DNA from 2 places in the Rothia sp. HMSC076D04 genome. Region 1 is predicted to be linked to the other one. Evidence: predicted binding sites of a transcription regulator. Region 1 holds the regulator's gene; the other holds the start of a gene.
The links. Region 1 encodes LexA, which represses DNA repair genes until DNA is damaged. Its sites were predicted from a motif close to TCGAACANNTGTTCGA; they were not measured.
Positions count from the first base shown of each region.

Region 2: a site for LexA is predicted at 3,320-3,335, ahead of uvrA (excinuclease ABC subunit UvrA). Genes of this name have one in related genera too.

Region 1 is NZ_KV817374.1:19,404-24,563, reverse strand. It holds gene HMPREF2980_RS08000 (ATP-dependent DNA helicase) at 1-870, shown strand, start outside; gene lexA (transcriptional repressor LexA) at 1,035-1,709, opposite strand; gene HMPREF2980_RS09370 (LysM peptidoglycan-binding domain-containing protein) at 2,559-3,212, shown strand; gene HMPREF2980_RS07985 (type 1 glutamine amidotransferase family protein) at 3,332-4,084, shown strand; gene HMPREF2980_RS07980 (HisA/HisF-related TIM barrel protein) at 4,084-4,866, shown strand; gene HMPREF2980_RS07975 (DUF1844 domain-containing protein) at 5,115-5,160, opposite strand, start outside.
Region 2 is NZ_KV817369.1:334,555-339,714, reverse strand. It holds gene HMPREF2980_RS05795 (GNAT family N-acetyltransferase) at 1-380, opposite strand, end outside; gene uvrA (excinuclease ABC subunit UvrA) at 409-3,297, opposite strand; gene HMPREF2980_RS05785 (MBL fold metallo-hydrolase) at 3,424-4,197, opposite strand.

The sequences.
Region 1 (5,160 bases):
TGGGAGAACGGCCGCTACGTGGCTGCTTCCGATACCGACCCGGCGACCCTGAATATCGCTCCGTTGAGCGTCGGTTTGCAGCTACGTGACGGTCTGTTCGCTGACCGCACCGTGATTTTGACGAGTGCGACCCTGACGGTGGGTGACTCTTTTGATGTTGCAGCCGCTGCCCTGGGACTGCAAGGGGAGGGTGCGCCGCGCTGGACGAGTATCGATGTGGGTTCACCTTTCGACTACCGCAAGCAGGGCATCATGTACGTTGCCGGAGATTTGAAGCCTCCGGGATTTGGTGTGCACGAGGGTCAGCTGGAGCGTCTGCGTGAGCTGTGCGAGGCGTCGGAGGGCGGCGCCCTGGGCCTGTTCTCCTCGAAGCGTGCCGCTGAGCGTGCCGCCGAGTACATGCGTGAGCATAGCGACCTGAACATTCTTCTGCAGGGTGAGTCTTCGCTCAAGGCTCTGGTGGAGGAGTTCAGCGAGGACGTTGACTCATGCCTGTTCGGAACGATGAGCCTATGGCAGGGCGTGGATGTTCCGGGTGACTCTTGCCGCCTGGTGGTGATGGACCGCATTCCGTTCCCCCGCCCGGACGACCCGATTGCGCAGGCTCGTACGGAGGCGGTGAACCGTCACCGCGGTAACGGCTTTATGGCGGTTTCTGCTCACCATGCGGCGATTCGTATGGCGCAGGGCGCGGGCCGCCTGATTCGTTCGGTGTCTGACCGCGGCGTGGTGGCTGTACTGGATTCTCGTGTGGCGACTAAACGTTACGGCGGTTTCTTGATGAAGGCGATGCCGCCGATGTGGTCGACGCAGAATAAGGCAGCCGTGATTGGTGCGCTGGCTCGTCTTTCGGCGAGTATTGAGCGTTAGCTCGGGCGAGATCCATTCCTTGCCGCGCCGCCGCCCCGTTTTGGGCATATAAATTTAGACATATAGAAATCACCCCGGTGATACGTGAACGTTTACGTATCACCGGGGTGATTTCTATAGAGAGCTAAAAGCCTCGCGGCTATGTCTTTTAGAGGCTGTGCTGTCTAGAGACTGCGCAGCACGGATACGACCTTACCCATGACGGTTGCGCGGTCGCCCATAATCGGCTCGTAGTTGGAGTTGCGCGGCATGAGCCAGGTATGGCCGTCGACCTGACGGAACACCTTCACGGTTGCCTCGTCGTCAAGTAGCGCAGCAACAATATCGCCGTTGTCTGCGGTGTGCTGCTCGCGGACAACCACCCAGTCGCCGTCGCAGATTGCGGCGTCAATCATGGAATCACCCTTGACCTTGAGCATGAACAGCTTGCCGCTACCGACCAGCTGGCGGGGCAGAGCGAGCACATCCTCCACGGACTGCTCGGCAGTGATGGGGCCGCCCGCTGCAATTCGTCCAACCAGGGGAACGGGTACGAGGTCCTCATCGCCGACTTCGAAGTTCGGCAGCTCGGGCAGGGAAGAGGAAGCGCTACCGTGGATGCCGATGCCGTTCTCATCCAGCACCTCAATGGCACGGGGGAGCTTGGGGTCGCGGCGAATGTAGCCCATGGTCTCGAGGCGACCGAGCTGGTGAGTGACCGAGGACAGGGACGCAAGACCCACCATGTCACCAATCTGGCGCATGGACGGCGGGTAACCCTTCTGTTCAATCTCGGTGCGGATCGCGTCAAGAATCTTCTGCTGGCGCGCGGTCAGCGCCGGACGGGGTGCTGTTGCCATTTCTTTTCCTTCGGTCTGTGCCCCGAATTCTGTACTCCGGTCTCTGCAGTCTGTTTGAGACACAGTCCGGTCGGGGCACGGATGGGTGCTTCACACGTTTTCTGGTGAAGTCCTAAAAATTTTTTGGTTCTGCCGAAATGGGTCTTATCTCGTCAGGGGGTGGAGGAATTCTATCCGTGCCGGAGCGATACCGGAGCGATACGCAGGCAACGAGTATGCGCCTCCGCCCTATAAAACTCAGTCAGCAGCACCTGCATTCGATACAGAATCAAACCGTAACGGGTACAGAAACCTGCTGTGAGTAGGACTCATCAGGAGCGTGTGGAACGTCTCTTGACACCAGTGTAGAACACTACACCGAAAAACTCAAACAAATATTCTAGATTTTTTCTTCGAAACTCGAAGAAATTTTTAGTACATCTCTGCTAGACTTTAGAACAAGAGTTCGTATATACTCTTGAATCTCTCCTGGAATTCAGGATTTACGGGTGAATGTTCGAAAAATATTCGAAGATTCAACCCGGAGTCTTTCGGGAGAGGAGAGTGAATGGGTGTTCGAATGTATTCGAATCCTCTGCCTCTCTCTTCGCATGATCTACCTTGGATGCTCTAGGGAGCATCTGGCGAAGAGAGAGCGCAGGGGATGGGGTTCCGGGGTCACCCAGTGCGACCCAGCGCAGCCCGGTGCATCCGACGCTCTGACCTAACTAGGGACTAGCTACCCAATAGTTATCGCCTAACAATCACCACTCCATAGTTATCACTCAACTAGGACCTCCGAGCGGGTATCGCTCGGCATTGCTAGACCCGCGGGGCAACCCCGGGGCGAGCTGAGAGAAAGGAACCACAATGACTACTGCAGCACCTATTGCTTCTCGTGGCACTTCTGCACACCTTCCGGCAGGTTTGGTGGTACTTCACCCCGCCCGCACTGCGTCCGCCAGCACCGTGTCGGCCCGCACCATGCAGGGGCGTTCTCGTGTGCCTGCGTCTTCGCAGTCTGTTCGCTCTTCTCGTGCGGCTCATGCACCCCGTCCTGCGCAGGTGGCTCAGCCCGCCCACGCTCCTGCTGTTTCTGCCTCTGCTGCTTCTACCCCCGCCGTTTCTGCTCAGACATCTTCTGCGGCTCAGGCGCCTGGCGCGAAGAGTGCTCTTCTGGCTAAGGGTGGCGAGCTTCTGCGCGCGGTTCCCTCTTCTATTCGTCGTCTTGGCACTGTGCGCGGTTTCCTGAAGGGTCTGCCTCTGCTGACTTTGGCGGCACTGATTGTGCTCGGCGCTATTAGCTTCTTTGGTCCGGCGGCTTCTGCCTCCGTGGAGAACGCTTCGGTGACTCGAACCGTCGTTGTGGTCAAGCACGGAGAGACCCTGTGGGATATTGCTCAGGCGGTGGATCCGCAGGGTGACACCCGTGATACTGTGGTTCGTATTATGGAGTTGAACTCGTTGACCAGCACCTCTGTTGATGCCGGTCAGCGTCTGGAAATTCCTCAGACTCAGCGCTAAGCATGGACCCGCGTGTGGTTGGCTTCTGCATGAGCTTGATGTCTTGACTCCGAATCCGCTATCTCTCAAGCTAGAGCGCTTGAGCCGAATTCTTGAGCCTATGAAATAGGAGCGCACCGATGCCTGTTCCCGTTGAATCCGCACCCGTCGAAACTGAATCTGTACAGAATGCTCAGACTGCTCGTCCTGTGGTTGCCGTTTTGGGGGAACCCGGAACTCGTGGCGCCCTGGTGAAGCTTCTTCAGGATGCGGGGGCGGAGGTCATCGTGACCGCTGTGCCCGATCAGCTGCGTGAGGCTGACGGCATGGTGGTTACCGGCGGTGCGAGCTCTCTTGAGGCGTATGAAGACCTGAAAGCTAAGGACGCTGAGCGTGTGATTGGTCGCCGTGTTGCCGGTGGTCGTCCGGTGTTGGTTGCCGGTGCAGCACTGAGTTGCCTCTTCGATTCGGTTACGGTGGAGCATCCGCAGATGGGGCAGGTTCAGGTTCAGTGCATGGGGGAGTGGCCCGGCGAGAGCGTGGAGCTTTCTACCCGCGACTTGGTGCCCGGTGTTTCTGCCCTGCGTTCTTCCTCCGATAGTGTGCTGCTCAAGGATCTTGAGGGCGAGGCTCACTTCAAGTCTGAGCACGGCGTTTTTGAGTGGGCTTTTGATCAGAGCATTGAATATATTGCCCCTCCGGCGGTGACTTGGACTGTCACCGAGCCCGCCTATATCGCGGCGGTTGAGAACGGTCCGCTGACGGCGGTGCAGTTCTGTCCGGTAGGTTCTGGCGAGCTGGGGGCGGAGTTTATGCGCCGCTGGGTTGCGTCCCTGACGGTGACCGGTCGCCTGTTTTCTGGCGACTCCGCTACTGCTGCGGGAGGTAACTAATGTCTGCACCCGTTCTTGAACTTCTGCCCGCTGTTGATATTTCTGAAGGCTATGCGGTGCGCCCGGTGGGTGGCACCCTGTCCGGTGGTGAGCAACGCCTTGACCCTGTTGAGGCGGCTCTGACCTGGGTGAAGGCTGGTGCTCGCTGGATTCACCTGGTTGACCTTGATTTGGCGTTTGGTCGCGGCACGAATACTGAGGTTCTGGCTGAGGTGGTTGCTGCCGTCCGTGCCGAGAATGCCCGCGACTCCGCTCCGGTTCGTATTCAGGTCAGCGGCGGTGTGCGTAATGCTGAGAGTCTGGAGCGCGCCCTGAGCCTGAACCCGGATCGCGTGAACGTGACCAGTGCGGCTCTGGCGGATTCTTCCTGGCTTGAAAGCACTCTGGCTCGTTATGCCGATTCTGATCTTCTGGCTCTTGGGCTCGATGCCCGCTATAACCCTGAGCGGGGCTGGGTGACTGTGGCTCGCGGTACCGACTGGTCGGGCCCTGACCTGGCGGAGGCGCTGGCGTGGCTGGAGAGTGCGGGCGTGCGCCGCTATATCGTTACGGATGTGAGCAAGGACGGTTCCCTGGCTGGTCCCGGTGCGGAGCTGCTGGATGAGGTGCTGGCTCAGACTGCCTGCCGGGTGGTGGCGTCCGGTGGTGTGGCGTCGCTGGCTGATCTTGAGAAGCTGCGTTCCATGGTGCCTTATGGTTTGGAGGGCGTGGTGCTGGGTAAGGCGCTGTATGTGGGTAACTTTAGTTTTGAGCAGGCTCTTGAGGCTGCTGGTTCCCGCTAAAGCTACCGTTCTTGATACATTGGGTGCCCGCTAAAGCTACCGGTTCGCGCTAGCCCGCTTATCTAGTCCGCGTAGTTTTCTTATCCGCACAGGCTCGCACAAGCTTTATATGTGACGAAGCCCCGTCTTCCTCAGTACGAGGGAGGCGGGGCTTCGTGATGACATAAACCAGGTTGCGGCTTAGTGGACCAGCTGGTTTAGCGTACGTCCTGGTTTACTGCACGTGTTGGTTTAGCACACGTGCTGGTTTAGTACACCGGGCCGGTGAGCTTTTCGCCGGGGCCCTTGCCGGGT
Region 2 (5,160 bases), on a different contig from region 1:
TTCTCCAGCACACGCGGATGTTTGGCGCAGAGAATGCCAACGCTCGCGTAGTTGGCGACGCGCAACTCCCAGATGTCGTCGTTGCGGCGGCGTGCGGCACCCATCTTCTCGGAGGGAGGCTGCACGGTGGCGAGCAGCGGCAGGCTCTCGGCATCCGGGTAGTCGCGCAGCTCTTCGAGGGCGCGGCTAATCGACCCGGGCGCCTGGCAGAAGTCCGCCTCAAGCTGGGTGTGCAGGATGTGCCGGGCACGGTCCGCAGTGGTCACAGCGCCACGATTCACAACACCCCGGTTCACAGTGTCTCGGCGCGCGCCAAAGCCCGCAGCACCCGCAGAGCGCTCGGCTCCCGAGTTAGGTTCAGTTCCTTGAGTATCAGTCACGTAGGTTTCCTCTAGTTCAAGCTCTCGGCTAGCTCAGGATCTCAGCAAGGAACGCGCCGGTGTGCGAGCCCTTCACCTGAGCCACCTGTTCCGGGGTGCCTTCGGCGATGACGGTGCCGCCGCCGCTACCGCCTTCGGGGCCCATGTCGATGATCCAGTCGGCGCACTTGACCACGTCTAGGTTGTGCTCGATGGTGATGACGCTATTGCCCTTGTCAACCAGCGATTGCAGCACGGCGAGCAACTTGCGGATGTCCTCAAAGTGCAGGCCGGTGGTCGGCTCGTCCAGCACGTAGATGGAGCGGCCGTTGGAGCGTTTCTGCAGTTCGGTTGCAAGCTTCACGCGCTGCGCTTCACCGCCGGAGAGGGTGGTTGCGGGCTGACCCAGGCGAATGTAGCCCAGGCCCACGTCCACGAGGGTGTTCAGGTGGCGCGCAATCGGGGTGAATGCGGCGAAGAACTCTGCGGCTTCTTCCACGGGCATTTCGAGTACGTCGGCGATGGTCTTGCCCTTGTAGTGCACTTCGAGGGTTTCGCGGTTGTAGCGCTTGCCGTGGCAGGTTTCGCAGGGTACGTACACGTCCGGCAGGAAGTTCATTTCAATCTTCAGGGTGCCGTCGCCGGAGCAGTCCTCGCAGCGGCCACCCTTGACGTTGAAGGAGAATCGGCCGGGGGTGTAGCCGCGCATTTTCGCTTCGCTGGTCTCTGCGAACAGCTTGCGGATGTGGTCGAACACGCCGGTGTAGGTGGCGGGGTTCGAACGCGGGGTGCGGCCGATGGGCGACTGGTCCACGTGAATGACCTTGTCCAGGTGTTCCAGGCCGTCGATGCTCTTGTGGCGGCCGGGTACCTGCTTGGCGCCGTTGAGCTTGTTCGCCAGGGAGGTGTACAGAATGTCGTTGACGAGGGTGGATTTACCCGAGCCGGACACACCGGTCACCGCCGTGAATACGCCCAGCGGGAAGGACACAGTCACGTTCTTGAGGTTGTTTTCGCGGGCGCCGCGCACGGTCAGCTGGCGCTTCTTGTCCACGGGGCGGCGGGATGCGGGCACCTCAATGCTGCGGCGGCCAGCCATGTAGTCGCCGGTAATGGACTTGGTGTTCTTCAGCAGCTCCTCAAAGCTGCCGGAGTGCACGATTTCGCCGCCGTGCTCGCCGGCACCGGGTCCTACGTCCACGATCCAGTCGGCTTCGCGCATGGTGTCTTCGTCGTGCTCAACCACGATAAGCGTGTTGCCCATGTCGCGCAGCTTGGTCAGGGTTTCAATGAGGCGGCGGTTATCGCGCTGGTGCAGGCCGATGGAGGGCTCGTCGAGCACGTAGAGCACGCCGACCAGGCCCGAACCAATCTGGGTTGCGAGGCGGATGCGCTGCGCCTCACCGCCGGAGAGCGTACCGGCGGAGCGTGAGAGGGTCAGATAATCCAGGCCAACGTCCAGCAGGAACTGCAGGCGCGCGTCAATTTCTTTGAGGACCTGCTCGCCAATCTTGGCTTCGCGGGCGCTGAGCTGCAGTCCGCGCACGAAAGCGAGCGCGTCAGCCAGGGACAGGTCGGTGATGTCTGCGATGGACTGGCCTCCGACCTTCACGCCGAGGATGGTCGGGTTCAGGCGCGCGCCGCCGCAGGAGGGGCAGGCGACCTGGCGCATGTACTGTTCGTAGCGGTCGCGGGCAAAGTCCGATTCGGTTTCTTCGTGCTTGCGCTTGATGTACGCCTTCACGCCTTCGAATCCGGAGGTGTAGCGGCGTTCGCGGCCGAATCGGTTGCGGTAGGACACCTCAACCTTGTAGTCCTTGCCGTCCAGGATCGCGGCGCGGGTCTTGGCGGGCAGGTCCTTGAAGGGGGTGTCCAGGTCGAAGCCGAGTTCCTCCCCCAGGCCTGCGAGCAGGCGCAGCCAGTATTCGGTGGTTGCTTTGCCCTGTGACCAGGGGGCGATAGCGCCCTCGCCGAGGGTCAGGTCGGGGTTGGGCACGAGCAGTTCGGTGTCTACTTCCAGGCGCGAGCCGATGCCGTCACAGGCGCTACATGCGCCGAACGGCGAGTTGAAGGAGAAGGCGCGCGGCTCGATGGTGTCGATCTGCAGCGGGTGGTTGTTGGGGCAGGCAAGGTTTTCGCTGAAGGAACGGGTACGTTCGGGGTCGTCCTGCTCTCGGTCCACGAAGTCGATGAGCACGCGGCCGTCGGCGAGCTTGAGCGCGGTTTCGATGGAGTCGGTCAGGCGCTGGTGAATACCGTCCTTAATGACGATGCGGTCGACGACCACCTCGATGGTGTGCTTGTACTGCTTGGCGAGCTTGGGCGGGTCGGAGAGCTGCACGGTTTCGCCATCCACGCGGGCACGCGAGTAGCCCTGGGTCAGCAGGTCCTTGAAGAGGTCTACGAACTCGCCCTTACGTGCACTGACGACGGGTGCGAGGATCTGCAGGCGGGTGCGTTCGGGGTAATCCTGCAGAATGTCCACGATCTGCTGCGGGGTCTGCTGGGTGATTTCTTCGCCGCATTCGGGGCAGTGCGGGTGGCCGATGCGCGCCCAGAGCAGACGCATGTAGTCGTAGATTTCGGTGATGGTACCGACGGTTGAGCGCGGGTTCTTGGAGGTGGACTTCTGGTCAATAGACACCGCCGGGGAGAGGCCCTCGATGAAGTCTACGTCGGGCTTGTCGACCTGTCCGAGGAACATGCGCGCGTAGGAGGACAGCGACTCAACGTAGCGGCGCTGACCTTCCGCAAAGATGGTGTCGAAGGCGAGGGAGGACTTACCGGAGCCGGAGAGGCCAGTGAAGACGACCATCGCATCACGCGGAATGGTGAGGTCTACGTTCTTGAGATTGTTTTCGCGGGCACCCTGAACCCGGATACTGGTCAGGTCGTTCGCTTTGAGTGCGGTGCTACCGTGTGCCGGGCGGGGTGTCATCGAAAATCCTTTCGTCTTATCTTCGAACTTAAATTCTACACCCTCACGCCTTTCACCAGCGGGATTATGCGGCGGGTGAAGGCATGAGGGTGCAGCACTTATATGAGGCGGACTGTCAGGCGCGGTTTACCAGCCGCGGGTTCCCCACTCTTCCAGGTGGGGGCGCTCGTCGCCGAGGGTGGTGGAGCGGCCATGGCCGGGCAGCACGATGGCGTCATCTTCGAAGCCGCCGAAGAGCTTTTCGAGCACATTGGAGAAGAGCTCACCGAACTGCTGCGGGGAGTCGGTCTTGCCCACGCCGCCGGGGAAGAGAGCGTCGCCGGTGAACAGCAGGGTTGCGGGGGTGCCGTCTTCCCAGGTGGTTTCGAGGGTGTAGACGATGGATCCGGGGGTGTGGCCGGGCACGTGCAGGGCGCGGATGACGGTATCAGAGAGGTAGAAGTCGAAGCTTTCGCCGCCGGTCAGCTCCTCTTCGACGGTGTAGTCTTCCAGTTCCTTAATCTCAGCAGCGTCAGCTGCACCCGCGGAGGTCACGGCACCGGTGAGGTGGTCGAGCTCCTTAATAGCGCGGATGTGGTCCCAGTGGCCGTGAGTAACCAGAATGCCGGTCAGACCAATAGCGCGGGGCCTGATGGAGTTGAAGTCCTCTTCCTTCTCCATGACGCGCACGCGGCGTTCTTCACCATCTGCCAGTTCGAGCTGCGGGCAGTCGTTCAGGAGCGCGTCGAGAGTGAATGCGTAGAGTTCTTCTGCATCGTCTGCAGGGTCGATGAGCACCTGCTCGCCGGTGGCGCGCATGGTGATGAGGTAGACGCTATTGTCCATCTCGGAGACGCTGAACGCACGGACGGTCAGTTCAGGGTTCTCAAAGATGAGGGTGGGTTCGGGGTAAGTAGTCATAGTTCCAGTGTAGGGGTTGTGACCGCACAGCAGGCACCTATGCGTAATACTCCCCTATCAGCGCATTCGGCATTGACCGCGCGGGATACATGTACGGGTTGCCTGTGCGGGATGCACAGGGAACAGATTCTGGAGCATGCTCGGTACGGATTAGGTTCCGGCTGGATTCCGCCCGGCTGAGGTTCCACTGAAATTCAAAAGTTAAACAGAGAAGCGACTGCGCATCGATACACAGTCGCTTCTCATGACACCCAGGGGTATCTATCACTCACTCAAACACAAGCAACCCGAGGACTTTGGAAATCTCACGATTACTTGATGACTCAATAGTAGCGAACTTTTTGGGGGCTGTTTTACCACCCAATTTGGTACGGAGAGCCGGATTTAGTGACCCGCGCCTCATTGTAATCATTCTGTAATAAAAACAGGTGTTTTTTAGGGTATCCATACGTACCAATTTCATTTTTTTCGAGTTTTAGCGTGACTTATTTCACCCAAAATAATTTTAGAATTTCCCTCTTTTGGCACTTCGGTGCACCTTTAACTTAAGCTCCACACTCGGCAATCCCAAAGGTTCAATACACAGTTTTAGCCCGGTATTCTGCGGAAGTAGAGGGTTAAGGTGAAAGTATCTTCAAGTACTTGCAACTTCATGAGCAGGAAAAAATGTACTGCTCACCGTTCAAAATCTGCACAATTATTCGCGCGAGGGCAAAATCAATTGGTCTGTTTTACCCCTGTAGGTACCCCCTAAAGTAGAGGTTTTATTACAAAACAATAACATCAGCCCCACTTTCAGGTTCACTGAGTGCACCCATTAAAACCCCTTTCAAAAAGCAAAATACCTAGTCAATGCCGTATTTTCACAAAATGCAAGACAGTGTGTCACTAAAAAATCAACCTCTATAGATTGTTTAATAAAACCTGACCTTCAAGCACAAATAGAGCCCAATTATTAACCAG